One region of the Catenibacterium sp. RTP21428st1_D7_RTP21428_210409 genome, then DNA from elsewhere that is predicted to be linked to it. Evidence: predicted binding sites of a transcription regulator. Region 1 holds the regulator's gene; each other region holds the start of a gene.

What was found. The regulator Rex, encoded in region 1, represses fermentation and respiration genes when NADH is low (regulators of the CRP and FNR family bind a similar motif). The targets are predictions, from matches to a motif close to GTGAANNNNTTCAC.
Region 2: a site for Rex is predicted at 6,496-6,509, ahead of adhE (bifunctional acetaldehyde-CoA/alcohol dehydrogenase). Genes of this name have one in related genera too.
Region 3: a site for Rex is predicted at 3,919-3,932, ahead of ABUA27_RS11130 (3-hydroxyacyl-CoA dehydrogenase). Genes of this name have one in related genera too.

The regions. Positions count from the first base shown of each region.
Region 1 covers NZ_JBEHVX010000052.1:1,500-13,333, forward strand. Annotated here, with positions in the region: gene tsaB (tRNA (adenosine(37)-N6)-threonylcarbamoyltransferase complex dimerization subunit type 1 TsaB) at 1-189, shown strand, start outside; partial or broken gene rimI (ribosomal protein S18-alanine N-acetyltransferase) at 195-584, shown strand; gene tsaD (tRNA (adenosine(37)-N6)-threonylcarbamoyltransferase complex transferase subunit TsaD) at 618-1,631, shown strand; gene ABUA27_RS08230 (redox-sensing transcriptional repressor Rex) at 1,624-2,268, shown strand; gene asnS (asparagine--tRNA ligase) at 2,274-3,659, shown strand; gene ABUA27_RS08240 (metallophosphoesterase family protein) at 3,702-5,129, shown strand; gene ABUA27_RS08245 (NAD(P)-dependent oxidoreductase) at 5,126-6,505, shown strand; gene ABUA27_RS08250 (folate family ECF transporter S component) at 6,586-7,428, shown strand; gene ABUA27_RS08255 (segregation and condensation protein A) at 7,439-8,176, shown strand; gene scpB (SMC-Scp complex subunit ScpB) at 8,163-8,753, shown strand; gene ABUA27_RS08265 (hypothetical protein) at 8,767-9,129, opposite strand; gene ABUA27_RS08270 (DUF5662 family protein) at 9,243-9,797, shown strand; gene ABUA27_RS08275 (pseudouridine synthase) at 9,828-10,571, shown strand; gene ABUA27_RS08280 (ferredoxin) at 10,601-10,777, opposite strand; gene ABUA27_RS08285 (hypothetical protein) at 10,895-11,515, shown strand; gene cmk ((d)CMP kinase) at 11,528-11,834, shown strand, end outside.
Region 2 covers NZ_JBEHVX010000019.1:1,390-13,223, forward strand. Annotated here, with positions in the region: gene gltA (NADPH-dependent glutamate synthase) at 1-886, opposite strand, end outside; gene ABUA27_RS04470 (sulfide/dihydroorotate dehydrogenase-like FAD/NAD-binding protein) at 888-1,736, opposite strand; gene ABUA27_RS04475 (Cof-type HAD-IIB family hydrolase) at 1,905-2,693, shown strand; gene ABUA27_RS04480 (hypothetical protein) at 2,710-2,940, opposite strand; gene ABUA27_RS04485 (VanZ family protein) at 3,009-3,626, opposite strand; gene adhE (bifunctional acetaldehyde-CoA/alcohol dehydrogenase) at 3,754-6,405, opposite strand; gene ABUA27_RS04495 (DEAD/DEAH box helicase family protein) at 6,653-10,003, opposite strand; gene ABUA27_RS04500 (hypothetical protein) at 10,121-10,252, shown strand; gene ABUA27_RS04505 (hypothetical protein) at 10,381-11,274, opposite strand; gene ABUA27_RS04510 (restriction endonuclease subunit S) at 11,369-11,834, opposite strand, start outside.
Region 3 covers NZ_JBEHVX010000097.1:508-7,942, reverse strand. Annotated here, with positions in the region: gene ABUA27_RS11140 (TetR/AcrR family transcriptional regulator) at 1-595, opposite strand, end outside; gene ABUA27_RS11135 (NAD(P)/FAD-dependent oxidoreductase) at 731-2,659, shown strand; gene ABUA27_RS11130 (3-hydroxyacyl-CoA dehydrogenase) at 2,859-3,797, opposite strand; gene ABUA27_RS11125 (glucose-6-phosphate isomerase) at 3,991-5,271, opposite strand; gene ABUA27_RS11120 (CvfD/Ygs/GSP13 family RNA-binding post-transcriptional regulator) at 5,268-5,627, opposite strand; gene ABUA27_RS11115 (hypothetical protein) at 5,800-6,009, shown strand; gene ABUA27_RS11110 (NifU family protein) at 6,214-6,441, shown strand; gene metK (methionine adenosyltransferase) at 6,620-7,435, shown strand, end outside.

The sequences.
Region 1 (11,834 bases):
CACTTACGTGCTGAATATGAAGACTTTGAACTTGTGGGTGAAGTAGGATGTCTTGGATTAGATGAAAAAGAATGTGATCTTTGTGCTAATATTTATGCATTAGGTCAGATGGCTGATCCAATCAAGAATGTAGATCTATTAGTACCGACATATATTAAAGATGTTGAGGCTAAGAAAGCATGTTATTAAGAGAAATGCAGGAAGAAGATCTTGATGAAATTGAAAGACTAGAAGGGTTATTATTTACTCCTGCCTGGTCTAAAGAAGATTTTCTTCATGAATTAAAGACAAATGATTATGCTCATTATTATGTTCTTGTAGATGACAAAATTGTTGGTTATGCAGGATTCTGGTATGCTTATGAAAACTGTGAACTGACTACAATTGGTATTGATCCAAATTATCAGGGAAAAGGCCTTTCTAAGTTATTGATGGATTATGGATTAAAAGAAGGACATAATAAAGGATGTATGAATTATAGTTTAGAAGTACGTGTATCAAATGAACGTGCGATTCGTTTATATAAGAGGTATGGCTATGAGATATGTGCTATACGTAAAGATTATTATGCAGACCATGAGGATGCCTATCTCATGGTAAGAAAGGAGGAAAAAATAATGGCTGTTATTCTTGCTATTGAATCAAGCTGTGATGAAATGAGTGTTGCAATTCTTAAGGATGGAAAAGAGTTATTAAGTCATGTTGTTGCATCACAGATCGATATCCATAAACAATATGGTGGTGTTGTTCCAGAAATTGCCAGTCGTAAGCATGTTGAATGTGTCAGCACTGTTTTAAAGGAAGCACTTAGTCAGGCAGATATTTCTATTGAGGAGATTGATGCAATTGCAGTCACTAAAGGACCAGGACTTGTAGGTTCTTTGCATGTTGGGATGCAGGAAGCCAAGACATTGGCTATTTATTTAAATAAGCCTTTGATTGGTGTACATCATATTGCGGGGCATATTTATGCCAATGAGCTCGTAAATGATATTGAATATCCTGCAATGGCATTAGTTGTTTCAGGAGGACATACAGAACTTGTTTATATGAAAAAGGAATTCTCTTTCGAGGTTATTGGTACAACATTTGATGATGCAATTGGAGAAGCCTATGACAAGGTAGGACGTGTTTTACATCTTCCATATCCTGGAGGACCTGTATTAGATAAAATGGCACATGAGGGAACTCATAGCTATACACTTCCTAAACCGCTTGATGATGGAAGCTATAACTTCAGTTTCAGTGGCTTAAAGAGCGCTGTCATCAACTTAAAGCATAATGCAGACCAAAGAGGAGAGGAAATCAATGGCAATGACTTAGCCTGCTCATTCCAGGATGTGGCTATGGATACGATTGCTTCTAAAGCTTTAGCAGCTGCTCATGATCTTGGTGTAAAGCAGATTATTGTAGCAGGTGGTGTAAGTGCGAACAAAGGTCTCAGAGAAAAAATGAGTACAAGTGATATTCCTGTTATTTTTCCACCATTGAAGTATTGTACAGATAATGCAGCAATGATTGCATCTGCTGCAAGTATCATGTATAAATATAATATGTTTGCCCCTTTGGACTTATCTGTTAAGCCGGATTATGACTTAGAGGCGGAAAGTGTAGGAGACAACTATGAGTAATGAAAAGAAACAGAAAATTTCACGTGCGACGATGACACGTTTTCCTGTTTATTTGAAGGCTTTAAGAGTTATGGGGCATGAAGGTAAAGAAAACTTCTTATCGAGTGAACTTGCAGAAGTTACTCATATCCAGGATACGACTATTCGTCGTGATTTTGGCTTTTTGCCTCAGAAGAATACACTTGGTAAAAGAGGCTATGGTTATGATACAAAAGAGATGATTGAAACACTCAGTGACTTCTTAGGTTTAGGACTTGATGAACCTATTATTCTCATTGGTGTGGGTAATTTAGGATCAGCTATTTTGAAATATAACCGCTGGAAATATACAGTGGGACAGATTGTCTGTGCTTATGATAAAGATGCTAATATTGAAGGTGAACGTTTTGGTGTCAAGATTCATAAGAGTGATGATTTGGAAAAAACATTTCCTAAGGACTGTAAGATTGCGATTCTCGCAATTTCTGATAATGTACAGGAAATGGTGGACCGCTTAGTAGCATTAGGGATTAAAGGCATTGTAGACTTCACCCACTCTCATTTCATTGTACCTCAGGGAGTAGAAGTACAGAATGTGGATGTTGTTGTCGCAATACAAGAATTAGAATTAAAAATGAAATCGAATACAAAGGAGTAAGAAGGATGTTTGAATTTATGACAGTAAGAGAACTTTATGAAATCTGTCGTGCAGATAACGCAGTAGAAACAGATAACGTAGAGTATGTAGAATTAGAAGGATGGGTAAGAACAAATAGAGATAGTGGTAAACTAGGATTCATCGCATTAAATGATGGTTCTTATTTTAGAAACTGTCAGGTTGTTTACTTAAAAGAAAAATTAAAGAACTTTGATGAGGTTTCACATATCTCAACTGGTTCAGCTATTCATGTATTAGGTAAATTAAAATTAACACCTGATGCAAAACAGCCATTTGAAGTAGAAGCCACTGAAATTATTCTTGAAGGTGACTGTGATAGTGATTATCCATTACAGAAGAAGAGACACTCTTTTGAATTTATGAGAGAAATCCCTCATTTAAGACCAAGAGCAAACTCATTCTATGCTATCTTCAGATTAAGATCTGTATTATCTATGGCTATTCATGAGTTCTTCCAGGATCAGGGATTCGTCTATGTACATACACCAATCATTACATCTAATGATGGTGAAGGTGCTGGAGAAATGTTTAGAGTCACAACTATTGATGATACTGATTTCTCTAAGGATTTCTTTGAAAAAGAAGCTTACTTAACAGTAACAGGACAGTTACATGTAGAAGCATTCGCTATGGCATTTAGAGATGTATATACTTTTGGTCCTGCATTTAGAGCTGAAAACTCAAATACATCAAGACATGCCAGTGAATTCTGGATGGTAGAACCAGAAATCGCATTTGCTGATCTTGAAGATGATATGTGTTTAATTGAAGAAATGGTTAAATACTGTATTCAGTACTGCTTAGATAATGCTCCAGAAGAAATGAAATTCTTTGAACAGATGGTTGACCATGACTGTATCAACCGTATCACAAAGGTTAGAGATTCTCACTTTGCACGTATGACTTATACAGAAGCTATTGATCATTTATTAAAAGCTGATGTGAAGTTTGACAACAAGGTTGAATGGGGTATTGACTTAAATGCTGAACATGAACGTTATATCTGTGAAGAAGTTGTAGGTGGTCCTGTATTCTTAACAGATTATCCAAAAGAAATCAAAGCGTTCTATATGCGTTTAAATGATGACAACAAGACAGTTGCAGCTTGTGACTTATTAGTACCTGGCATCGGTGAATTAGTTGGTGGTTCACAGAGAGAAGAACGTTATGATGTTCTTGAAAAGCTTATGGATGAAAAGGGCATGAACAAAGAAACACTACAGTGGTATATGGATTTACGCCGCTTTGGTGGATGTAAGCATGCTGGATTCGGCTTAGGTTTTGACCGTTTCTTAATGTATTTAACTGGTATGGCTAACATCAGAGATGTAGAACCATTCCCACGTACACCACGTAACTTAAAATTCTAAAAGACCACATATGTGGTCTTTTTTCTTAAAGGAAGTACTATTATGGATGAATTTAGTGGTATTAATGCTTTTTTTAATATGATTTATCATCATGACCGTGCTTTTTCTCGCGCTTTATTGGATTACCAATCTTTTAATGATTATCGACAGTGGTTAAGAAATCATCACATAGAAATTAGAGAACTCGATATGATTGATGAGTATTCATTCAGTATGATTCGTCCTGGTATGACAATCAAGGATATATCCATGCTGACACATACTAATTTGCAGGAAGGTTTACAACGTATCCGTTCTTTCCTTAAAGATAAGATTTTCTTATTTCTTATTCCTGGTATTAATAAAGAAATTAAAGACTATTCTTTTACAGGGGTGGACTATATCTTTACAATAAGCAAACCTTTTAAGCAGGAAGACTTGTCTTTCTTAGATCCATTCCCTGGACTACTTGAAGCTTTATTTTATGCAGATGAATGGCCTGGAGGACTCATATTTAATTCTCAACATGCATCCTTTTACCCATTACATAGTATTTCCCAGGCAAAGGCATTACAAAAGAGAATTGATGAGAAGACAATGTTTAATAAAGAAGGTCATTCTTCATTTATTTATCATTTATCTGATTTACATCTAGGTCCTAAAAAGAAGCTGAAAGCAGTCTCTAATTTACTAGATTCATTAGATGAATGTGATCAATATGCACAGAGTTCTCATCAAAAGCAGGTCTTTATTACAGGAGATCTTATGAACTCTCCTAATACAAAGAATATGTATCAGGCCAATGGCTTTATGACAATGATTAGAAAGAGATATAAGGCAGATATCACCTTTGTGTTAGGTAACCATGATATGATAGTAAAAGGCTTGAGTATTGGTGGAAGACAACGTACAAAAGTCATAGCCTATTTACTAGGTGAAAAGATCAAGGTTATAGAAAAAGATAAGATTGTACTTGTAAAGATAGATTCTAATGCTGGTGGTAATTTAGCTAGAGGAATGATCACAAGAAGACAATTAGATCAAATAGATTCAGAACTTGCAGGTATAGAAAATCTAGAAGATTATACGATTGTGGTCTTACTACATCATCATGTATTTAAAGTCTCTAAGTCAGACTTCTTAAAAATACAATGGCGTGAAAAATCTATATTTGGAAGTATATTGGATAAATCTAAGGCACTTGTAGATGCAGAAATGTTTGCCACATGGCTCACACAGCGTCATATTAAATATGTGCTTCATGGTCATAAGCATGTGCCTTATTTCATGAATAAAAAAGGTACATACTATATCTCAGCAGGAAGTGCAACAGGTGGCTTAAAAGAAAGTGAAAGTCATTACTATTCTTATAATGTATTGCGTTATGATTATATGGATAAGAAGATGAAAACATGTCTGATCTTCTATGATGATAAAAAGAAAGCAGAAAGACAACGTGTTGAAGTATATTTAATGGAGGAAGATGAATGAAATTAGTTGATAAAATGAAAGATGAGCGATTAGGAATTGCGATTTTATATAACTTCTCAAAGGGATATGAAAAACCTGTTCCTATGGAACTTTATGACATTGTATTGCCTTTTATTTATCATGATGCATTTAGAAAAGAAATTTTAAAGCATGATACATTAAAAGATGTTATTGAAGCATCAATTGAAGCAGATCCACATTTTAAAGAAGTGATTCTTGAAGCCATTAATGATGATGAAGGCATTACCTCTAAAGCATTAGGTATGGCTATGATGGGTGGAATGCTCACATATGAGATGATTGATGGAAAAGTTTGTGGAAAATTACATGAAGCTGAAGTTTTAGACTTTAATGAATGTATTATTTTTGGTAAGATGATGCAGGACCATACAAAAGAAGAAATTCTTGATTTATTACATCAGGAACTTCGTATTGTCTTCTTGCAGGTAGAAACACTTGGAAAAGATGTGGATACACATATCTTTGATGATCTTGGAAGAGTGACTTATCATGAAAATGTAGACCAGTTAGATGTCATTTCTCTTTGTAAGGATGCAGATATTGTTATTACAAATAAGAATCTGTTTAGAAAAGTAGAAATTGACCGCTGTCCATATCTTAAGATGATTGCTGTAACAGCCACTGGTACAAACAATGTAGATTTAGATTATGCAAAAGAAAAAGGAATCCGAGTAGCTAACGTAAAAGGATATTCTACTGAAGCCGTTGCTCAGCTTACTCTTGCATTATGTCTAGAACTCATTGAACATACATCACGCTATGATAGTTATGTAAAATCACATCAATATGAAAAGGATAAGGTCTTCTCATTCTTTGGTTACTCGTTTCATGAACTATCTACTATGACTTGGGGAATTGTTGGTCTAGGCGCAATCGGTCAGCGCGTTGCACGTATTGCGGAAGCATTAGGATGTCAGGTGCAGTATTATTCTACAACTGGACATCATCAGGATGAACACTTCAAGCAGGTGGATTTTGATACATTACTTAAAACAAGTGACATTATTTCTATTCATTCACCTCTTACAAAAGAGACAGAACATTTATTTGATGCAGAAGCTTTCAAGAAGATGAAAGATACAGCTTATCTTATTAATGTAGGACGTGGTCCTATTATCGATGAAGAAGCATTAAGTGATGCATTAAATAATAACCTTATTGCTGGAGCAGGTTTAGATGTATTTGAAAAAGAACCACTTCCTTCAACAAGTCCTTTATATAGTGTTGATCCTCACAAGGTCGTTTTCACACCACATGTCGCATGGGGTTCAGTAGAAGCAAGACATCGTTTGATTCTTGAAGTACGTGAAAACATTATCGCTTTTATTAAAGGCGAGGACCGTAATAACTGTTAAAAAAGAAAAGGAGGAGCCTATAAGAAGGCAAGTGTACGGTCAGAGATGATCGGAATTAACGTCTGTGGACTAGCGATAGGTTGAAACAGAAACATTTGTTTATTGTAGCATTTAAAAAAATGATTCAAATTATTATTGTATGTATTTTAGTATTACTTGGTATTTACTGTTTTAAGTTTTACCCATTAGAAAGAAGAAATACCAAAAAGCTCGCATTTAGTGCTTTAATTATTATCATCACATTGATTTTGAAGAGACTTACTATTATGGTACCGTTATTTGGTGCTGAAAGCTTAAAGATTGGTTTTGAATATATTCCTGTTATGTTAGCAGGTGTGATTCTTTCACCAAGCTATGCTTATCTCATTGGTTTAATTACTGATTTACTTGGTTTAGTGATATCCCCAACAGGATTCCCATTCTTTGGATTTACACTCAATCAGGTACTGATTGGTTTAATCCCATCACTGATTGCTGTAAAAGTAAAGAATGTAGATGGAAAACGATTCAGTAAGATTGTATGTCTCATGATTGCATTATTTGGTGGAGCAGGATCGCTTTTTGTTGCTTTACAAAAAACAATCTCTATCGGTAAAGTCACTTATACATTAACATCTTTACAAAAAGGTGTTATGATTGGACTCTGCCTTATTGCCTCTATAGGTTTTATCTTGTTCATGTTGAAACGCACAAAGAATATGAAAGACAATGATGTGTCATTATTTGGTACTTGGCTATTAAGTGTTATTCTAGTAGAACTTGCAATTACATTCTGCTTAACACCTTTCTGGCTACAGATCATGTATGGCATTCCATTTGTGGTATCTGTAAGTATTCGTGTGATTAAGGCATGCTTTATTATTCCATTAGAAATCATTATTGGATTCCCATTATTGAAACAGATGGATAAATTATATAAATAGGAGTATAGATATGGAATATCAGGTCACAGTTGACCAGTTTACTGGGCCGCTCGATCTCTTGCTTCATCTAATAAAAGAACATGATATGGATCTTCTTGATCTTGATGTAGCGGCTGTATGTGACCAGTATCTCGCTTATATTCAAACAATGGATCCTTCACTCTTAGAAGCTGTCTCTGAATATTTAGTTATGGCAGCCTGGCTTATTGAAATGAAAAGTAAACTATTACTTCCTAAGCCAGAAATAGATGAAGAAGATGATTATGAAGCAGAAAGAAAAAGAATGATTGAAAGACTGATTGAAAAGAACCGTATTAACGGTATCTTAGAAGCCTTTGAAGCTTCTTATGATAAACGTCAGACAATGCATTCTAAAATACCTTCAGCACTTGAAGAATATCTTCCTAGTGGTGAAGAAACTATTCCTGAGGGAATGGAAGTATATGATCTCATCAAGGCAATGCAAAGAGTCATGCAAAGACGTGCATTACTCCAGCCCCTTGAATCAAAGATTGCACGTGTAGAAATATCTATTGATGAAAGAACTGAACAGATCAGAAGCTATTTCTTACGTCATAAAGATAAAACTGTTGATTTTGAAGACTTGTTTGATGAAGGAGACCGCTATTTTGCGATAGTCACATTCCTTTCTATTCTAGTCTTAGTGAAAAACAGTGAGTTATTGATTACTCAAAGTGGTAATTTTGAAAAGATTTATTTGAAAGGAACAAGCTATGGACAAGAATGAGTATTTATCAGTCATAGAAGGTATGCTTTATATCTATGGTGATGAAGGTGTTACAATTAAAGATGTTGCGGAAGCATTAGAAATCACTAAGAAAGAAGCATATGAACTGATGGATGAATTACTCTCTTATTATGCTTCTAAAACAGTTAAGGGTGTAGATATATGTGATTTTGGTGGTACTTATAAGATGGTCACATTGCCTCAGCATGATGTCTATTATAAGAAGATGATGACTACAAGTGGTAGAAAACTATCTAAATCAGCCTTAGAAACATTAGCTATTGTGGCTTATTATCAGCCTGTTACTAGAATTCGTATTGAAGAAATACGTGGTGTAGGCTGTGAATCAATGATTCGTAAGCTTTTAGCACAAGCCCTTATTAAAGAAGTAGGACGTGATGATTCACCAGGTAAACCAGTCTTATATGGTGTTACTGATGAATTCATGGATGCTTTTAACTTAAAAAGCTTGGATGAATTACCAGAACTTAAAGAAATTGAATCTGAATTTGATGAAGAAGATATCTTCAATACAAAATATCAGGAAAAGGTAGAAGAAAAGCCAGAAACGAATTAGTTTCTGACTTTTTTTATAGTTTACATTCTTTTAATAGTTTTAAACGACGTTTATAATACTCTATCTTTTCTTTAACCTGTTTCTTTACTGCCACAGAAGTTGATTCTGCAAGAGAAATGGTACCAAGCATGATCAAGAGTGTCACGATTGGCATTCCAAATAAGAATAACTTAGAATGACTAATAAAGAAAAGGATACCTAATACGACAATACTTATTAATGCATATCTTAAAGTACGCATACCTAAGCAGTAACTATATATTTCTGCTCTCACATTTTTGTAGGAATTCTCTAAGAAAGTAATAACCTCCTCACAGCTTTCTACATCAAGTGAAGCATCATCAATATTTGTTTCTATTTCAATGTGAAATGCCATAGTTCTACCTCCAATTCTCTATCATTATAACATTGAATTCTAAAAAGAAAAGACATATACTTAAGAATGATTTTATGTTATAGTTGTAGACACACAGAAATGAGGAAAATACAGTGCATATATGGGGACATTTTAAAACAATCACAAAACATAAGATATTAGTAGGAAAGCTATGCTTTAAAGTACACTTATATAAGCAGGGCTTATTACATGACTTATCTAAATATACTCCTACTGAATTTATTACAGGAATCAAGTATTATAAAGGTACTTATTCTCCTAATAGTGTTGAAAGAAATGAAATAGGCTATTCAACAGCCTGGCTTCATCATAAAGGCCGTAATAAACATCATTGGGAATATTGGGTGGATTTTACTAGAAAAGGGCAAGTACCTGCCAAAATGCCTTATAATTATGTACTAGAGATGTTCTGTGATAGAGTTGCAGCAAGTAAGATATATGAAGGAAAGAATTATACAGATGCCTTTCCTCTACAATACTATGAATCAGGACAATATTCATATATATTACATCCTGAAACACGTGCCTTACTTCGTTTTATGCTTGTCTATTTAAAGGATCATGGACTTGATGATACAATCAAGATGATTAATAGACATCATGATTATGATGAATATTTTGTTGAATTTAAGGACGATTTAATGTAGATTAGTTAATGGAAAAGAAAGGGTGAAACAATGGAAGAAAGATTACAAAAAGTCATTGCACAGAGTGGTTATACTTCACGTCGTAAAGCAGAAGAACTCATTCAGCAGGGTAAAGTTACTGTGAATGGTGAAGTGGTAACAGTGCTTGGTACTAAGGTCACTAAGAAAGATACAATCTGTGTCAATGGAAAACTTATTAATAAAGAAGATAAAGTATATTATTTATTCTATAAACCAGAAAAATGCGTATGTACTATGAGTGATGAACATGATCGTACATGTGTAGCAGATTATTTTAGTGATAGTAATGAAAGAGTTTATCCAGTAGGAAGACTTGACTATGATACAACAGGTGCTTTATTTATGACAAATGATGGTGAATTTGCGAACCTTATTATGCATCCATCTAGCCATTTAGAAAAGGTGTATGAAGTATCTGTTAAGGGATTACTTACTAAGGCTGAAAAGAACCAGCTAGAAAGAGGAATTTATCTAGAAGGTGTTAAAACATTACCTTGTGAAATTGCGATTACTGGAAATGATGAAGAACATGGTACAACTATGTTGATGATCCGTTTAGTAGAAGGCAAGAACAGACAGATCAAGAAGATGTTTGAAGAAGTAGGACATCCTGTTAAGCGTTTAAGAAGAATTATGATTGGTCCAATCGACTTAAAGGGATTAACTCCTGGTACTTATCGTCGTTTAAAGCCTAAAGAAGTTAATGTATTACGTACTATGGCTTTAAAAAAGAAGAACGCAAACAAAAAATAAAAGAGGATGCATCGCATCCTCTTGCTTTATTATTCAGCTTCAATTACGCCAACTGGGCAGCCGTCGATAGCATCCTGAACAGCTGGATCTTCAGTTTCTTCAACGATTACCTTTGCTAATCCTTCGTCATCTAATTCGAAAACGTCTGGACAGATTCCTGTGCAAGCACCGCAACCTAAGCAGCCTTCATTAACTTTAACTTTCATTTACATATCCTCCTTATTTCATATACATCTATTATAACGGATTATGAGGTTTTTTGAAAGTTATTTTCTTAATTTTATAGGTATGCTATAATAGATACGATTAGGTGGTGATATTATATGTCAGAACAGACAAGAATGTCTAAGTATAAAGATTTACGTGATAATATTGATGATGATATGAGTTATGTACCTCATGAAGAGGATGATAGTGATGATGATTTCTTATCATTTATTCCAAAATCAAATCATCATGAAAGTCTAGAACCAAAGACATACGAGACACTCAAATATGAAAGCAACCCATTTGAATCATTACATGAAGAACGTGATAGTGTGGCTAGAACACGTATTGATACACGTCTTGATATTTTGAATGCAATGAAAGAGGATGCTTCTTCACAGGATACCACCTGTGATTATCATACGTCTGAGTTAAGAAGAGGACATGCAGTAAAGGGCGGTAGTTTGATGGATAAGCTTGCTGCAATGTCACCTGAAGAAGATGTTGAAGCTTTTAGAAAGTATAGTGAAGAAATACCACATCGTGAACCAGTAAAAACTGAACCAGTAGTAAGAACTACAGCACACGCTGAGCATGAGAGAAGACATGCACAAAAAAGAGCACCATTACCTGAAAAACAAGAAGATTCTAAACTTACAAAGATCTTAAATGGTGTTGTAGGATTACTTGTTGTTGCGGTGATTGTATTTATTGTTATGACTTTTCTGAATATTTAGGGGGATTTTAGAATGAAGAAAATTGCTATTGCGATTGATGGGCCTGCAGCTGCGGGTAAGTCTACGATTGCTAAAAGAGTTGCAAATAATCTAGGTTATACTTATATTGATACAGGCGCAATGTATCGCTGTGTGGCATATTATGCACTTGTTAAAGGCGTTGATTTTCATGATGAAAATGCTGTCTGTCGTTTATTACCAGAAATCAAGATTAAATTGATGCCTGATAACACTGTCTATTTAAATGATCGTGATGTAACTTCAGATATTCGTGTCAATGAAATTAGTGCAGGTGCATCTATTGTTTCTGCTTATTCTA
Region 2 (11,834 bases), on a different contig from region 1:
CAGCATCCATAGCTACGTTACCAGCACCTACAACACATACTGTATCAGCTACTTTTACTGGAGTAGGATGTTTAGGGAATTCATAACCCTTCATTAAGTTAACGCGAGTTAAGAATTCGTTTGCAGCATAAACACCATCAAGGTTTTCACCTGGAATACCCTGGAAACGAGGTAAACCAGCACCAGCACCTACGAATACAGCATCATAACCACTTTCCTGTAATTCATCAATTGTGATAGAACGACCAACTACAACGTTTGTTTCAAACTTAACACCTAAGTCTGCAACACCATCAATTTCAGCCTGTACTAAATCTTTTGGTAAACGGAATTCTGGGATACCATAAGATAATACACCACCCGTTTTATGTAATGCTTCAAATACTGTTACATCATAACCACGTTTAGCAAGTTCACCGGCACAAGAAATACCTGAAGGTCCTGAACCTACAATAGCCACTTTCTTACCGTTCTTTTCAATCTTAGTTTCAGTTGGTTTACCATGATCTCTATGGTAATCAGCAACGAATCTTTCAAGTCTACCAATGGCAACTGATTCACCCTTGATACCTCTAATACATTTACCTTCACACTGGTTTTCCTGTGGACATACACGACCACAGATTGCAGGCAAAGCATTTTCTGTAGTGATGATTTCATAAGCTTTTTCAAAATCACCATTCACTACTTCCTGAATAAAATGAGGGATAGGTACATTTACTGGACATCCATCCACACAACGAGGCTTTTTACAGTTTAGGCAACGAGCTGCTTCTTCCTGAGCCATTTCTTTAGTATATCCTAAAGCAACTTCTTTAAAGTTAGTTGCACGAATTTCAGGTTCCTGAGAAGGCATTTCTACCTTTACATTTGACATATTAGGCATATTATTTAACCCCCTTCATTAAGTTACACATACGGTCTGCATTGCTGTCAACAAGATGTTCTTCTTCCTTGAACATTCTCTGTCTTGCCATTAATTCATCAAAGTCAACATTTAAACCATCAAAGTCTGGTCCATCAACACAGGCAAACTTGATCTTACCATCAACAGTAACACGGCAGCATCCGCACATACCAGTACCATCAATCATGATTGGGTTAAGTGAAACCATTGTCTTAATATCTCTAGGCTTAGTTACTCCAACAACTGCCTTCATCATTACAACTGGTCCAATTGCAATAACTTCATCATACTTTTCACCCTTATCAAGTAAATCAGTTAATACATCAGTAACAAAACCTTTTGTACCTACAGAGCCATCATTCGTTGCGATATATACATTATCACAGAATTCTTTAAAACGATCTGCCCATAATACATACTGTTCTTCACGTCCACCGATGATTACATCAACCTTAGTACCAAGTTCTGCTAGTTTTCTTAACTGTGGGAATAATGGTGCACTACCCACACCACCAGCTACACCGATTACGTGATCCTTCTTTTCAAGATGAGTAGGGACACCAAGAGGACCTACGAAGTCAGTGATATAATCTCCTTCTTCTAACTTAGCAAGCTGTTTAGTAGAGTAACCTACAATCTGATAAATTATTGTGATTGTTTCCTTTTCTCTATCATAATCAGCAATTGTAAGAGGGATTCTTTCTCCATCTTCTCCTACACGTAAAATAATAAACTGACCTGGTTCGCATTTTCTTGCAACCATTGGCGCATGTACTTCCATTAACTGTACAACGTCATTAAGTACTTCTTTTTTTACAATCTTATACATATTCTCAATCCTTTCTGAATCTTATTTAATATTATCACATATTAGGTTTCTATTCAATGTCGCTTCATAGTAAATTAATGCGCTACCATGTGGTATTTTCAAGAATTGAGAGATTGTTGACAGATATAATTATTTATGGTTTAGTTGTATGAAACAAGGAGAATATTTATGAGTAGAAGAGTTATATTTTTTGATATTGATGGTACTTTATCTACAGAAACAGACTTTACTGTTCCTGAAAGTACAAAGAAAGCAATCAAACTAGCTCAGGATAATGGACATATCCTGATGGTAAATACAGGACGTACTATTTGTATTATAGAAGATGTAATTAAAGAATTAGGATTAGATGGTTATATCTGTGGTTGTGGGACTAATATCTACTATCATGGTAAAGAAATCTATCATGCTAAACTTCCTTCAGAATTAAAGAAAGGAATTGTGAATAAAGCTATTGAATTAGATATTGATGCCGTATTAGAAGGTCCTGAATCTATTTATTTCCCTGAAACAATTAAGACAAAGACAGTTCAGGAAATCAAAGAACATTATAAAGATATTAAAGTAAATGTTCCTGTATATCATAAAGATGATGAACCTAATTTTGATAAGTTCACTGCATGGTATACACCAGAAGATGATATTGAATCATTTAAGGATGCATTTAAAGATGATTTAGAATATATCCAGCGTGCTGAAGACTTCATTGAAGTAGTTCCAAAAGATTGTTCTAAAGCAACAGGTATTCAAACATTTATTGATCTCATTGGTGCTTCTATTGATGATTGTATTTCTATTGGAGATTCTACAAATGATCTACCAATGTTGACTTATACTAAGGAATCAGTAGCTATGGGCAATTCTAATCCTGTTCTATTTGATTATGTAACGTATATTACAACTGATATTGAAAATGATGGTATCTACAATGCCTTAAAACACTTTAACGTCATCTAATCAAAAAGCAGCCCTTCTAGGCTGCTTTTTGAAATGATACGATTTTTTCTCCATGGAATGAGACTTGTCCCTTTTGTCCTTCTAGATATTCATGAGGTTTTGTTACTTTGAGTACAATTTCTTTACCAAGTTCTGATTCAAATATGATCTTATCTTCAAGGACTTCTTTTACAATCACATCTTCAGTGATGTAGTATCTTGTTAGGAACAAATATAAGAACAACAATAGTAGAAAAATAAAAAGCACAAGATTCACCTCTTTCTTATACAATTATTGTAACAGAAAAGATGTGTAATACTTGTGATTTTTTGACTTTAAAATAATTTTTTTATGAATGGGATTTTCAATACAATATATAGAATCAGTACGCCGCTCATATTCAGAATGATATCATCTATATCTGCTGATCCAACCTTCCAAATATATTGAATGACTTCTACTCCTACAATCATAAATAAGAAAAAGAAGAAATAAGGTTGAAATGAACGCATTGGTTTAAATAAGACATATACAAAATACCCAAAAGGCATAAACAACATGACATTCCCAATCATATTCAGAATGATATTCTTAATAGGTAATGTATGTCTTGTATAAGCTGTGTAATAAAGAAATATTGTCTTTAATGGGCTGATATTCACACTACTTATAACTTTAACATGTCTTAATGCTGGATTAAGGAACAATTGATAAGTAAGATTTATAAGGTAGATGATGAATGCGATACTATGAAGTATATAAAACATTCTTCTTTTATTTTTTACTACATTTCTTGCACCATAAGCGTAACCCACCAAACCAATCATCTGAATAATAACAAGTACAAATGTCTGTGTAATAGAAAACTTGATTGTATAAGAAATGATATCTATTAATTGAATAATGAAAGCGACAGCTGCAATGAGCAAGAATATATAACGTTTATGTTTCATGACAGTGTCCTCCGACATGTCATTTTAATTTGTTCACTTGTGAGTGTCAATAAACAATACTATTTAACATAATTTAACACAAAAAAAGAGGAAAGCCGTAAGGATTTCCTCTTAGTGGTTTTAAGAATTATTTCTTAGCGAATGGAGATTCGTAATCGTAGATTGTTTCTAGGATAGCTTCCATATCTTTAACCATAGGCATTCTTGGGTTAGCAGGAGTACACTGGTCTTCGTATGCGTTCATAGCGATTCTATGTACTGATTCTTCCCAATCAGCTTTGCTGATGTTCTGTGACTTAACGTTTACAGCACCACCAACTTTTACCCATAACTTTTCAACAGCCTGTGCGAACATTTCAACACCTTCTGCATCAGTCTTTGGATGTAAGCCGATTAATTCTGCTAATTCTCTATATTTCTTATCTGCCTTATAGTCTTCGATCTTTGGCCAGATGTTTAACTTAGTTGGAACTGTACCATTGTATCTGATTACATGTGGTAATAACATACCGTTAGTACGTCCATGAGGAATATGCCATTCTCCACCGATCTTATGAGCTAATGAGTGGTTCATTCCTAAGAATGCGTTAGCGAATGCCATACCTGCGATTGATGCAGCGTTATGCATCTTAATTCTAGCATCAGGATCACCTTCAAGTACTGACTTTTCAAGGTTTTCGAATACTAACTTAACAGCCTGTTTAGCCCAACCATCAGTGAAGTCAGAAGCTAAGATTGAAACATATGCTTCAATAGCATGAGTTAATACGTCGATACCAGTATCAGCAGCGATTCTTGGTGGCATAGACATAGCGAATTCAGGGTCAACAATTGCGATTGTTGGAGTTAAAGCGTAGTCAGTTAATGGATATTTCTTGTTTTCCTTAGTATCAGTGATAACTGCGAATGGAGTTACTTCTGAACCTGTACCTGAAGTAGTTGGGATACATACTAACTTAGCTTTCTTACCAAGTTCTGGGAACTTAAATGCTCTCTTTCTGATATCCATGAATTTCTGCTTGATGTCGTCGAAGTTAACTTCTGGATGTTCATACATTAACCACATAACTTTAGCAGCATCCATTGAAGATCCACCACCGATAGCGATGATTGTATCAGGCTGGAAGCTCTTCATGATTTCAAGACCCTTAAGAGTCATATCTAAAGATGGATCTGGTTCAACGTCGATGAATAAGTCAACGTCTACTTTGTTACGTCTTCTTCTGATAACATCTTCGATCTTTCCTACATAACCAAGGTCATACATACCTCTGTCTGTAACGATCATTGCTTTCTTCATTTCCTTCATATCTCTAAGATATCTGATTGAATTTCTTTCGAAATAAATCTTTGGAGGAAGTTTAACCCATTGCATATTGTTGTTACGTCTCCCTATTCTCTTAATATTTAGTAAGTTAATAGCACTTACGTTGTTTGATACTGAGTTATGACCATAAGAACCACAACCAAGTGTTAATGAAGGTAAGAATGCATTGTATACTGAACCGATACCACCGAATGTAGATGGAGCGTTTTCAATAATACGGATAGCTTTGATTCTCTTACCGAATGCTTTAGAAATTTCATGATTAGTAGTATGGATTGCAGCTGAATGTCCTAAACCGTTGAATTCAACAGTCTGAGCAGCCTTTTCAATACCATCTTCAGTAGAGTTTGCTTTGATCATACCTAATACTGGAGAAAGCTTTTCTCTAGTCATTGGTTCGTTAGGACCGATTTCCTTAACTTCGCAAACTAAGATCTGAACATCATCAGGTACTTTGAAACCAGCCTGTTCAGCAATCCAAGTAGCGTTCTTACCTGGAACGATGCTGTTTAATCTAGCTTCATTTACGTTTTCACTGTATGCTGTTGCACCGAACATGAACTGTTCAAGTTTCTTCTTTTCTTCTGCATTACAGAAATGTACATGATAACGACCAAGTTCTTTCTTGAATTCATCATAGATTTCGTGATCTACAACAACAACCTGTTCAGATGCACAAATCATACCGTTATCGAATGATTTTGATAAATAAATATCGTTTGCTGCCATTTTGATTTTACAAGACTTTTCTACGTATGCAGGAACGTTACCAGCACCTACACCTAAAGCAGGTTTACCACAAGAGTAAGCAGCCTTAACCATTGCGTTACCACCAGTAGCTAAGATAGTAGCAACACCTGGATGATTCATTAATGCACTAGTTGCATACATAGTTTTCATTGGTAACCACTGGATTACGTTCTTAGGAGCACCAGCTTTTACTGCAGCATCTAACATTACCTTAGCAGCCATAACTGAACAGTCATGAGCACCTGGGTGGAATGAGAAGATGATTGGGTTTCTAGTCTTCATAGCGATTAAAGACTTAAAGATAACTGTAGAAGTTGGGTTTGTTACTGGAACGATACCACAAACAACACCAACTGGTTCAGCAATTTCAGTGATACCAGTAAGTGGATCTTCACTAATAATACCTACAGTCTTTGTATGACGCATGTTGTTAGTAACATATTCACAAGCGAATAAGTTCTTAACAGCTTTGTCTTCAAATACACCACGGCCAGTTTCTTTTACTGCAGCTTCTGCAAGAACACCGTGCTTATCAAGACCAGCAACTGACATCTTTGCTACGATGTAGTCAACAGTTTCCTGGTCAAAACCTTCGAATTCGTCTAATGCTGTTAATGCGTTATTAACTAACTCATCAATGCAAGCATCAGTCTTTTCTTCTGTCCATTCTTCAACTTTCTTTTCGACTTTCTTATCAGCCATTTTTATATCCTCCATTGACCAAAATATTTCTTTTTCATATTTTGTAAGTTCACTATACATGACTTCTTGTGAAAAAACAAGCATACTTTTGTGAAAATTTACACAATTTGTAGAATGCATTTACTGAAAACGTTTGCAGTTTAGGGATATCCGATTAGGTATTTTTCTGCGTAGTTTTTATCAAAAATTTAAATTATAATCATTTTTTATAGTGATAGATTACTCTCAAAATTGTGAACGTTTACTTTTAAAGTCTTTCACTAAATATTTCCACTGTCTTTAGTATATCTCTTGCAACATTCATCTTATCCTTAAATAAAGCACTCATACTACCAACTGACTTGAAAGGATCCTGCAATAAGACCTTCCTATCTTCAATGAAACCATTCTTCACAATATAATCTACAATCAATTCTACAAAGTGAATCTGTCTAGAATTCAAGCTCTGATCATCTAAGAAACGTGAGAACTCAGCCATAGCAGCTTCTCTATCTAGTCCTACAATCTTTCTAATTAATCTTGTGATAGGTGTATCACCAAAGTGTATTCGATAATCGTCTTTACTACCTAAGTCTATCCATAATAAGTTTTCTAGATGTTTCATTTCATCTGGAGTGATCACTTGATTATGTCTGAGCTTATAGATAGCTTCATCATCCTGATGCTCTTTTAAATAATGCTGGACTTTTTCTTTATAGTTCTCTAGTCCTTCATCATTATAGAAAGCATCATTCACCTTTGTTTCAATGATTTCATCAGTAAAGTGTGTATCTATAGGCTTTACCGGATCATCTTTTGTTAAGTACTTAATAAGTCCTCTAATCTTCTCACGTAATACTTCCAAATCAAAGTAATTGGCAGTTTTCCAATAATCAGGATCTTTTGCACATTTCAAATATTCAGCATTTCTTGCAATATCAGGAGTTGCTTGTTTTTTATAAAGTTCATTTGCGATGGCAATGACATTGTTGATAACTGAAGTAGCATTATAATGATTTAAATAAGCCATCTCAATCATATACATCTGTCTGTCAAAGAATTTAGCTTGTGTATCTTCGTCATGAATCACAACAAGTGAAGATAATTCATCCTTGATATAGTGTGTATCCATTTCATTGAGATTTCTCCAGTTATCTGGATTTTTATATTGGTGTACATACTTCAAACGCAATTTTACATTAAAACTATCTTCATCGAGTGCTTGAATATAACCTGACATTTCTTTGATCTGTTTGTTGATTTCATCAACATAATCCTGGTCTGTTGCATTCTGTTCAAGTGCATAAAGAATATCAACACGCAACTTATAAATACGTTGAGAAAGTGATTCTACAATACCAGATTTTTCAGCATTCTTGTTTACTCTGAAATATTCCATATTTCCTAGGTAATCAAATATTAAGAATTCTTTCTTGTCGTCTCCTGGACCAAACAAATCTTTTCTAAGTCTTGTACCTCGTCCAATCATCTGCCAGAACTTCGATTTACTTCTTACCTTCTTAAAAAACACAAGATTAACGATATCTGGTACATCTATACCTGTATCTAGCATATCTACACTAATAGCTATTTGAGGATAACTGTCTGTTTTACTGAATCGATCTATCGCATTTTGTACATATTTTGTATTGAATGTAACAACTTCAGCGAGCTTCCCTTTATATTCAGGATAGAGTACATCAAATCTTTCCTTGATCTTATGTGCGTGATCTTGATTAGCAGCGAATATAATAGTTTTACCTATCTTATCTCCTCCTTCGATTTTAATACCATGTTCCATTAATTCTCTGATTACAGTATCAATTGTATCTAAATTAAAGATAAATTTGTTTAGTAGAGATGATTCGATTGTATCAACATCAGGGAAAAGTGTATCAAATTCTTCCTTCTCCTCTTCCGATAAATCATCATAGCAAATACCTTCTTCTAAGAACTTTAGTTTTGTTTCATAAGAATGGTAACTGACTAAATATTTATCTTTTACAGCTTTTTCATATTCATAAGCATATGTAGGAACACCTGTCTCTAAGTCAAATATAGAATATGTATTCATACTTATACTGTCTTTAGGTGTTGCAGTCAAACCTATGAGTAAGGCATCAAAGTAATCAAATATATCTTTATACCTGTTATATATACTACGATGACTTTCATCAAGAATAATGAGATCAAAGTGTCCTGGTGTAAATAAACGATTTCCATCTTTTCTTCTTGTTTCATCAATCGCATTCATCATTGTAGGATATGTACTAAAGATCATCCTTGATACTTCTGGATCATCTTTATTTTCACAAAGGTTACATGTAGTCAAAGATGGCAAAAGGTTTACAAAGCTTTTCTTTGCCTGTCTGACTAATGCAGTACGATCAGCAAGGAATAAAATGTTCTTTGCCCAATCTGCTTTAGTGAGTACATCTACTAAACTTATCGCAACACGTGTTTTACCACTCCCTGTTGCCATAACAAGTAATGCTTTACGACTTCCCTTTTCAAAGTCTTCACATGTTCTTACAATAGCTTCTTTCTGGTAATAACGGTTTGTGATGGCATCTTGTATAACAGGTTTAGAAATACTTCTACGAGTATCTCTTCTATCAATAAGTAACTGTATCTCATCCTGAGAGAAGATAGAAGAAATCCTTCTATCCGGATACATCATGTCATCCCAAAGAAATGTTTCATAACCATTTGTATAGAATATAACAGGTCTTAATCCATATTCCTTTTCAATGCAATCTGCATAAAGCTTAGCCTGATTACGTCCAATACGAGGATTTGCACTTGTTTTTTTAGCTTCTATAACAGCAATAATCTTTCCAGTTCTACCACGTAATATATAATCTACATAACCATCTTGAGACTCTGTTGGCATATGATGTACAGGGAATTCTACTTGTACATTTGTATCAAAGTCCCATCCAGCTTCTTTAAGTTGCAGATCAATAACAAGTTTTCTTGTCTGCCATTCAAGAGCATTATTAACATCAATATACTCAACAGCTTTCTCTTCTTTTCTCTTAGCAGCGCCTTGTTTTCTTAATTCCACATTTTCAGCAATAACTCTAGCAAGTTCTTCTTTTTGTTTTGCTTCTTTTTCTTTTTGTTTAGTAAGAATCTCTCTGATCTGTTCTTTAAGATCCTTATTCACAAACATATGTGTTTGATCAGGTAACTTAGCAGGATCAAATTTAGGTAACTGTTCCTGGTAATTTATTCCATATGAATAATTAATCCAGCTAATAAGTCTATAGAGATTATTCAAAGCAAGTACTGCTTCTTCTCTATTCACCTTAGCATTTGTATGCGTTGCATAGTTACCCAATTTAACTATATATTTAATACCTTCATAAACATCATTAGGAACAATTTGTTTAAATGTGTATTCATTAACTAACGCACTTAGATTATCTCTATATGGCATCTGTAAGTCTATATCGTTCTTATACATGTAATGAACTGCTTGTTCTAATGCACGTCTTGTAAGCATTGCACAGGATGAAGGTGATACCATAAGTCCTTTTTCTGCTTCTATACATATTTCAGCAAAATCCTGAAACTCTTTTTTTTTCTTTAAAAATGTAAAGTTCAATAGTACCATCTCCTTTATGTTTCTATTATATCCTAAAAAAGAACTTTATTGGGAATAATTGTGGTTACATTATCTATTTAACTTAGAGAATGGTATACTTTAGCTATATTCTATGGAGGTGATTTTATGGATTCAAATCAACATAATGAATTATTGGAATTACTTGAGAAGTCTGAGGAGGATGTTAGAAATGGCAGAGTAGCACCTATAGAGGATACTTTTAAAGAATTGAGAGATATGTTAGGTAGTGGTGATTAGCAGCTAAGGCTGCTTTTTTATTATAAAAATCAAATAACCCCATTATAACAACCTTTCACACGTTAATTCTATAAAATTACTTATTCATTTCTCATAATACGTAACCAACTACTATTAAATCACTCTAATTAAACATCTATTACATCAAACTCATCAAATGATTTTCTTGAACTTGGATTACATAACGCTGTGTCCTGTAATGACTTTTTCAAATTATCACAGCAAGGTTTAAATGATAAATAAGTTATTCCTCCACCAACAACACCACCAACTACAGGAATTGCTTTTCTAAAGAAACCAGCAAAAACCTGTTTAGTCATACACACACTAAACCATCTTGAGATTTTCTTTACAATAGGATAGAAAGTACCTTTTGTTAGTGCTTTTTGTAATAGTTTTTTCTCTACTCCTTTTCCTAACGCATTAGAAAGTATCTTAATACTTGCAACTGAGCCCTCTACTCCATACATTACACCCAAACATAAAGTAATAAGATTCATAGTCTCGTCATCAATATTCACACCATTTTCAACATTTATTTCAGGAAAACCATACAGATATAACAATTTCTGTATAGCTCTTAGCATATACCCATAATATTGAGCAATATCTGTTGGCAATGTAGCAACCATAGCAACTCCACCAGGAGCACCCAATGCTAAGGAAATACCACTTACACAATTTCTTTCATATTGGATTACTTGATCTGCTATATTATCAATTTCTTCAACTGTTATACCTGCATGTGCTGGATTGAACTTTACTGCGTCTTGAATAACATCATTTGCATAGTTTTTCATAAATTGCTTTCTCAAAAATTCTTCTCGATCAATATGCACACCCGGTATTCTTAGTCCAAGAACAATTATATCTTCAGTATCCACTCTTCCATCTTTATTAATATCTAAAGCATCAAATACTTTATCCTTAGAATCAAAAACAATATCTTTGCCTTTTGAAACAGCCTTTTTAACTTCATTTCCTGTATTTTCAATAACATTCTTCATTTCAAATTTATTCATTGTAAATACCCCCATAAATAATATTCATATAATAATTTTAGCACGTTATGTTTATGAATTGAGATTTTATTGATACATTGACATATAATCACAACTAATATAATAAAAGCCATGAATCGTTCAATAGTAACTTAATTTGTTTTATTGCTAATAGTTCACGTAACCTTGATTTATCGATTTCTTGTACGAATGATGCGAACTGGTTCTGGAGTTCTAGAGGGGGAACCACTCCTTTTAACGATTTTATTTTACCTTGAAATAGGTTAGCTTGTGACGAAGCTGTTTTTGATTTATTTATCTGATTCTGCAAATAATCAGAAGTAATCATATATTCTGCAAAAACAGGATTTATATTTGATTTAAATCTCAGCAAAGCAATACTTCTAACCATTTGAAATTTGATATTCTTTGGAACAATACAACATCTACCTATAGATCCAGAACAAGAAATCAGCACATCACCCTCTTTAGGAATTATCCTACGAGAAATTCTATCAAATTCATCACAATCTATAAAATCTACATCTTCTAATGACAATTGATGATTCAAAACATTACGA
Region 3 (7,435 bases), on a different contig from region 1:
ATATAAATTGAGAATGTAAACTAGGCAGAATACCTTTAGTGATAGTAATAGTAATAATTTGTAACATTTCTTCTTTTGATGTTTGTGGGCTTTCTAAATGCCACCATTTTATGGCAGTTAAGATATTAGACGCAATAAGTATTGTAAAATAATTAGCAATTTTGATTTTAGAATCTTTTATATGATAATGGCAAATAAGTTCATCTAATAAATATTGGCTGTAAATTGAAAGCATCTCATCAAATATATTTATAGGTAATTCATTATTATATAGTATTATAAAAATATCTTTATGTTTATTGAAGTAATCTAATAAGGGGATAAAATATGGCTTAAAGTCATTCTCTTTTTTGAAATCAAGAATGATAAATTGAGCATTGATATTTTTTTTGAATTTTGTAATAAGTTCTTCTGTTATTTTATAAATTAAATCATATTTATCTTCATAATTTCTATAAAAAGTAGAACGATTGATTTTACATTCATTAATTAATGATTTAATGGTAATATCTTTAAAATTATATGTTTCTAATAATTTAAGAAAATGTGATTGGATATTTTGTTGTGTTTTTATAGTTCTTAAGTCTTCGCCCATTTTTTCTTCCCTATGCAACCGTTATCATTATAAAGTTGCATATGCAACATTTTTGATTACTTTGTTGCTTGTTAATAATTTACCATAATTATATCATTTTTTATATAAATTATGAAGAATATAAGGAGCTAAAGTATGAAAAACAAATATTATCCTCATCTATTTGAAAAAGGAAAAATTGGAAATGTTGTTATTAAAAATAGAATTGTACGTAATTCTATGGGAACTTATTTAGGAAATCCTGATGGAACAGTCACTGATAGACAAATTAAAGCTTATGCACAAGCTGCTGATGGTGGTGCAGGGCTTATTTTTATGGATAATGCTGTGCCTGTGCCAATGACATCTTGTGGTTTAAGAGCCGATAAAGACGAATTTATTGCTGGATTGACTTTATTAGCAGAAACTGTAAAAGAACATGGAGCTACACCTGGCTTACAGTTGGCTCATCCTGGTAGAGATGCAGGATTTGTAGGTAGTGCTCATGTTATTGGAGCCTCACCTATTACTTATGAACCATGGTATGAAATGGGATTTAAATTACCTAGAGCATTAACTATTGAAGAAATTCATGATTTAGTAGAAAAATTTGGTGATGCTGCTTTAAGAGCAAAAAAAGCAGGATTTGAAGTTATTGAAATTCATGGTGCTGCTGGTTGTATTCCAACAAATTTCTTATCACCACATGATAATAAGCGTACTGATATGTATGGTGGAAGCTTGCATAATCGTATGAGATTATTGTTGGAAATTGTAAGAAATATGAAACAAAAATGTGGAGCAGATTTCCCTATTGGTGTTAAATTGAGTACTGATGACTGGGAACCAGATGGAATTCGTATTGAAGAAACAGTCGAAGTTGCTAAAGCATTAGAAAAAGAAGGAGTATCTCATTTAAATATAATGGGTGGAACACATGCAACAGCATCTAGACAATTCTTATTACCAAATGCATTTAATGCTGAACATGTAAGAATGATTAAAGATGCTGTTCATATTCCAGTATTCATTGGACATAATATTTTCTCTCCTGAAGAAGCTGAAAAGATGTTAGCAGAAGGAAATGGTGATTTTGTTGCTTTAGGCCGTTCTCAATTAGCAGATCCAGCATGGGCTAAAAAGGCTAAAGAAGGAAAAGCAAGAGATATTAAACCATGTATCAACTGTATGATTGGTTGTATTGATAAAGGTATGCTAGGCCATACACCAATTCATTGTACAGTAAATCCAACTTTATATAGATTTGAATGTAAACCTGTCGTTGAGGCTGAAGTTAAGAAAAATGTTGCAGTTGTAGGTGCTGGTCCAGCAGGATGTGAAGCTGCATTAACTGCTTCTTTACGTGGACATAAAGTCACTATTTTTGAAAAAAGAAGTTTTGGTGGCGCCATGGTAGAAGCTAGTAAACCTGATAACAAAGCAAATATTAGACGTTTAATTCATTACTATGAAGATCATATTACTAATGATCCTAACATTACTGTAGTTAAAGAAGAAGCAAACTATGATATGCTTGTTAATGGTGGATTTGATGCTGTTGTTATTGCAGTAGGCGGAAAAACAAGAACACTAGATGTTCCTGGTAGTGATAGAAGTACAGTCGTTTGTGCAAATGATTACTTGAATGGATCTAAAAAGGTTGAAGGTAAAAATGTTGCAGTAATTGGTGGAGGAATTACAGGAGCTGAAACTGCGCTAGAATTGAATGGAGAAGGAAAAAATGTTACTGTTGTAGAAATGGCAGATAGATTCTTAGCTAATCCTGGTTCTTCTTGTCAGGCTTATAGTATTACTATTGCCCAATCAGATATCAAAATCATGACTGGCAAACGTTTAGTTGCGGTTGATGATAAGGAAATTACTTTAACTGATAGATGGGGTAATGAAAATAAAGTTGCTGTTGATAATGTTGTTATTGCGGCAGGATTCATTCCTCAGTATGATTTAGCTAATCAGCTAGAAGAAAATACAGATATTGAAGTTTATAACGTAGGAGATAGTAAGAAAGTGCGTCAAATTTATGATGCAGTTCGAGAAGGATTTATTGCAGCTAGACAAATCTAGTAAAAGTTTTTACTACATGTCCTATTCGATTTAATTTAATTCTTTGTTTCTTAACAATTTGAGACGTCACATACTGAACCACCATGAAAAAAGTATTTTTCAGGGTGGTTTTTGTGTTTCATCTGTTTATCATTCGGTCACATTAGGTGCAGCACTTTATTCGATAAATTACACATAGAAAAACGCATGTCACCATGCGCTATTTTTTGTACTTATAGAATCCTTCACCAGTACTATATCCTAATTTTCCTTGATCAATATAAGACTTCAACATCTTATGCATACCTTTGAAATTATAAGGGGCTAAGAAGCCAGGAATCTTTACATACATACCAACAATCTCATAAGCAGTCTTTAATCCTACTGTATCAAGAATCTGGAACGGTCCTTTAGGTGCACCAGTACCTAAAGTCCATGCTTTATCGATACTTTCAGGATCAGAAATACCATTGACCATTAAATCCATACCTGAGAATAATAATGGGATTAACATAGAGTTTAATAAGTATCCTGATTTTTCTTTGTTGACAGGTAATGGAATCATTCTAATTTCTTTCGCAAATTTCATAATCTCATCAAAATAAGCCTTATTTGTCTTATCTTGCATCATAACTTCTGTCATATTATTCTTCCAGATCGTATTTGCAAAGTGTAAGGCAAGGAACTTATCAGGTCTACCAGTAAATTTAGCTAATTTGCTAGGAAGCATAGTAGAAGAATTAGTCACTAGAATTGTCTTATCAGGAAGTAGGGGAGCCATCTTTGTATAGACATCCTTCTTAGCTTCCATATTTTCTGTCATAGATTCAATGACTAAATCAGCATGTTTAACTGCTGTTTTCATATCAAGCTCTAGCTTGATTGTAGAATAAGCACGTTCTACCTTTTCTAGGCAGTTCTCCTTATCGAAATCATCATAGCCTGCAATACCCATACACCATGTATTGATAGATTTATCAATATCCATGAGATTAATTGCATCAATATAAGACTGCTTGATAGAATCAAGCTTAGGCTGTGTACGTCCAATACTGCCTTCACTTCTTAACCAGATTGTTACATCAAAACCACAATATGCTGCCTGGAATGCAATCTGTGATCCCAGAACGCCGCCACCCATAATAGTAATGTTCTTCATGTTTTCCTCCTTTCTAGTAAAATGAAAACAGAAGAAAAATTTCTTCTGCTTCACTACTATCTTTTTAAACATTATCTAATTTTCATTATACTGATTAAAAAGAGATTATCTACTATACTTTGTGAAAAACATCACAATTTCTTACAAACTAATCACATTGTACAAAAAAATCCCGCAATTGCGGGATTTCTTATTAATATCCAGGCTTACCTAAAAGCTTGAACATATTCTTCTTATAAACTTCAACACCTGGCTGGTTGAATGGGTTAACACCTAATAGGTAAACGCTCATTGCACAAGCCTTTTCGAAGAAGTATACCATATAACCAAAGCTATATGCATCAACATGATCAAGAGTGATCTGGATGTTAGGTACGTTACCAACATTTACATGGGCATCAATAGTACCTTCACATGCTTTCTGGTTAACATAATCAACTGTCTTACCAGCTAAATAGTTTAAACCATCTAAGTTTTCTGCATCACTAGGGATTTCTAAGTTCATCTGAGGTTCTTTGATCTTTAATACAGTTTCGAATAAAACTTTAGAACCTTCCTGGATGAACTGTCCTAATGAATGAAGGTCAGTTGAGAAAGTACCACTTGTAGGTAAGATACCTTTTCCTTCTTTACCTTCAGATTCACCAAATAACTGTTTCCACCATTCAGCAGTCTGCTGCAACTGTAAGTTATAAGTTACAAACATTTCAGCTGGGTAACCAGCCTTTAATAACATCTGTCTTGCAACACCATACTGATAAGCATCGTTTGTAAGAAGATCTGGATTGTTGTATTTATCCTGTGCATCTTTAGCACCCTTTAACATTGCATCAACATCGATACCAGCCATTGCGATAGGGAATAAACCTACTGCAGTTAATACAGAATAACGTCCACCGATATCATCAGGAACTACGAATTCTGTATAACCTTCCTGGTCAGCTAAAGTCTTTAATGCACCCTTATGAGCATCTGTAGTAGCAACAATTCTTCTCTGAGCTACTTCTTTACCCTTAGTTTCTTCAAGTAATTCTTTGAAGATTCTGAAAGCAACTGAAGTTTCAGTTGTTGTACCAGACTTAGAAATTACATTAATACCGAATTCTTTATCTTTTACATAGTTCTTAACCTGTGCTAAATAAGTAGCAGAGAATGTATTACCAATATAGATGATCTGAACCTTGTTTGTTGGGTAAAGACCATTGATTGCTTCAATAGCAGCTCTTGCGCCTAAATAAGAACCACCGATACCACAAACTAATAAAACATCAATTTCTTCAGATAATTCTGCAGCTTTTTTCTTAATGTTTTCTACTTCAGTCTTGTTGTAGTTAGTAGGTAAGTCAACCCATCCTAAAAAGTCATTACCTGCTCCTGTTTTGTTGTGGATCATATCATGAACTTCTGCGACTCTGTCCTTATATGATTCCATGCTTTCTGTTAATTTAGCTTTACTTAAATCAACGTTGATCATACATCTTCCTCCTTTGCGATTCCTCGACTGATCCATCGAGGCATCATTTCTCTTAGTGGATTAAAACCCTTAGGTGTTTCCACGATTGACTTTCTTTTGCGAAAACGTCTCTTTTTCGCGACTGCTTTTAAAGAAAGCCTTGCCTGGTGATGGACGTTATCTATATCAATGACTTTTACCTTAACCTGTTCTCCATAAAAGACAAATTGATTTACGTCACGAACAAATCCATCAGATATTTCTGATATATGGATTAATCCGCTACTTCCATCAGGCAATAAAGCAAATGCACCATATGGTTGAATACCAGTAATGGTCACATCAACAATGTCACCTACATGAACTTGATGTTCCATTGCACGCCTCCAATCAACTGCATTATAGCATAATTATAATAGTGATAAAAGAATAGATAATAATAATTCTTTAATGTGAAAAAGATAAATAATTTGTATTTAATATGATATACTTTACAAAAAAATGAGTATGGTATAGTTAGTATATGCTAACACAGTAGAGGAGAACCATATGAAGAAAAAAATATTATATATTTTGGTTGCTGCATTACTCTATATACTCACACAAGTTCCAACTATAGTAAGTAACTATAAGTTTGAAGCTGGAATATGGGATATTGAATTGTGTAGATATGTTCTTATGTCTGTAGGATGGATGATTGTCGTACTCTATGTCATTCATTTTGTATTGGATTATATTAAAAATAACAGTGATGAATAACGTTGAAGAACCCTCAGGGGTTCTTTTATTATGCTTGGTAAGAATCATAGAATATGTACAAAAAACAGTGAATTATGCTTAAAAATGTGCAATCTAATAAAATTGTCTAATAAATAAGTATGTTTTTTAGTGATTCTATAGGGTATATCACTTTTCTTTTTTATTTTGTGTGTTATAATGGTCAAGCAGAAGCGAGGTGAAATCATGGAAGAAAAGATTGAAGCCATTAAGGAAGTCATTCATAAGTTGAGACCCTATCTACAAAGAGATGGTGGAGACTTAGAATTCGTTGATTTCAAAGACGGCATCGTTTATGTACATATGCTTGGTGCATGTGCGGGATGCATGATGTTAGATTCTACTATTAAAGATGGTGTTGAACAGATTTTAGTAGAAGAAGTCCCAGGCGTTATTGAAGTACAGGCAATTTAATTAAATATTTTTATACTCTTATTCAGAACCACACAGATGAGGATCGTTTTAAAGTGGTGGCAACCCTTATATAGAAGGTGCCTTGACCAAGCAAGTATTACTTGAACAATAAGAGGAAGCAGATTAGTACGCTTTCCTCTTTGAGGAGAGCTTTTTTATTACAGGAGGAAAAGAAAAAATGGAAAAGAACTTATTTACATCAGAATCTGTATCAGAAGGACATCCAGATAAGCTTTGTGATCAGATCAGTGATGCAATTTTAGATGAATGCTTAAGACAGGACAAATATTCACGTGTAGCTTGTGAATGTTTTGCAACAACTAATTTATTAGTCATTGGTGGAGAAATTACAACAAATGCGAAAGTAGATTATGAAGCAGTGGCTCGTGATGTTATGAGAAGAATTGGCTATACTGCTGAAGATTTAGGTATTGATGCAGATACTTGTGAAATCAAGGTAGTAATGGATACACAGTCTAGTGATATCGCATTAGGTACAAATGTAGAAGTAGGTGGTGCAGGTGACCAGGGTATCATGTTTGGTTATGCAACAAATGAAACTGAAACATATATGCCTTTACCAATCTCTATGGCTCACGAATTAGTACGTTATGCAAGTGAATTAAGACATAACGGTACATTCAAACATGCAAGACCTGATATGAAATCACAGGTAACTATTGATTATACAGATGAAAATAATCCAAAGGTTGATACAATCCTTATGTCAATCCAGCATGATCCAGATTTCAATGAAGAAGAATTCAAGACATTCATTAAAGAAAAGATCATGAAGGAAGTTGTAAGAAAACATCATATGAATGAAGATTACAAGGTATTCATCAATCCAACAGGAAGATTTGTTATTGGTGGTCCTCATGGTGATACTGGTTTAACAGGACGTAAGATCATTGTTGATACTTATGGAGGAATGGCAAGACATGGTGGAGGCGCATTCTCTGGTAAAGACCCATCAAAGGTAGATAGAAGTGCA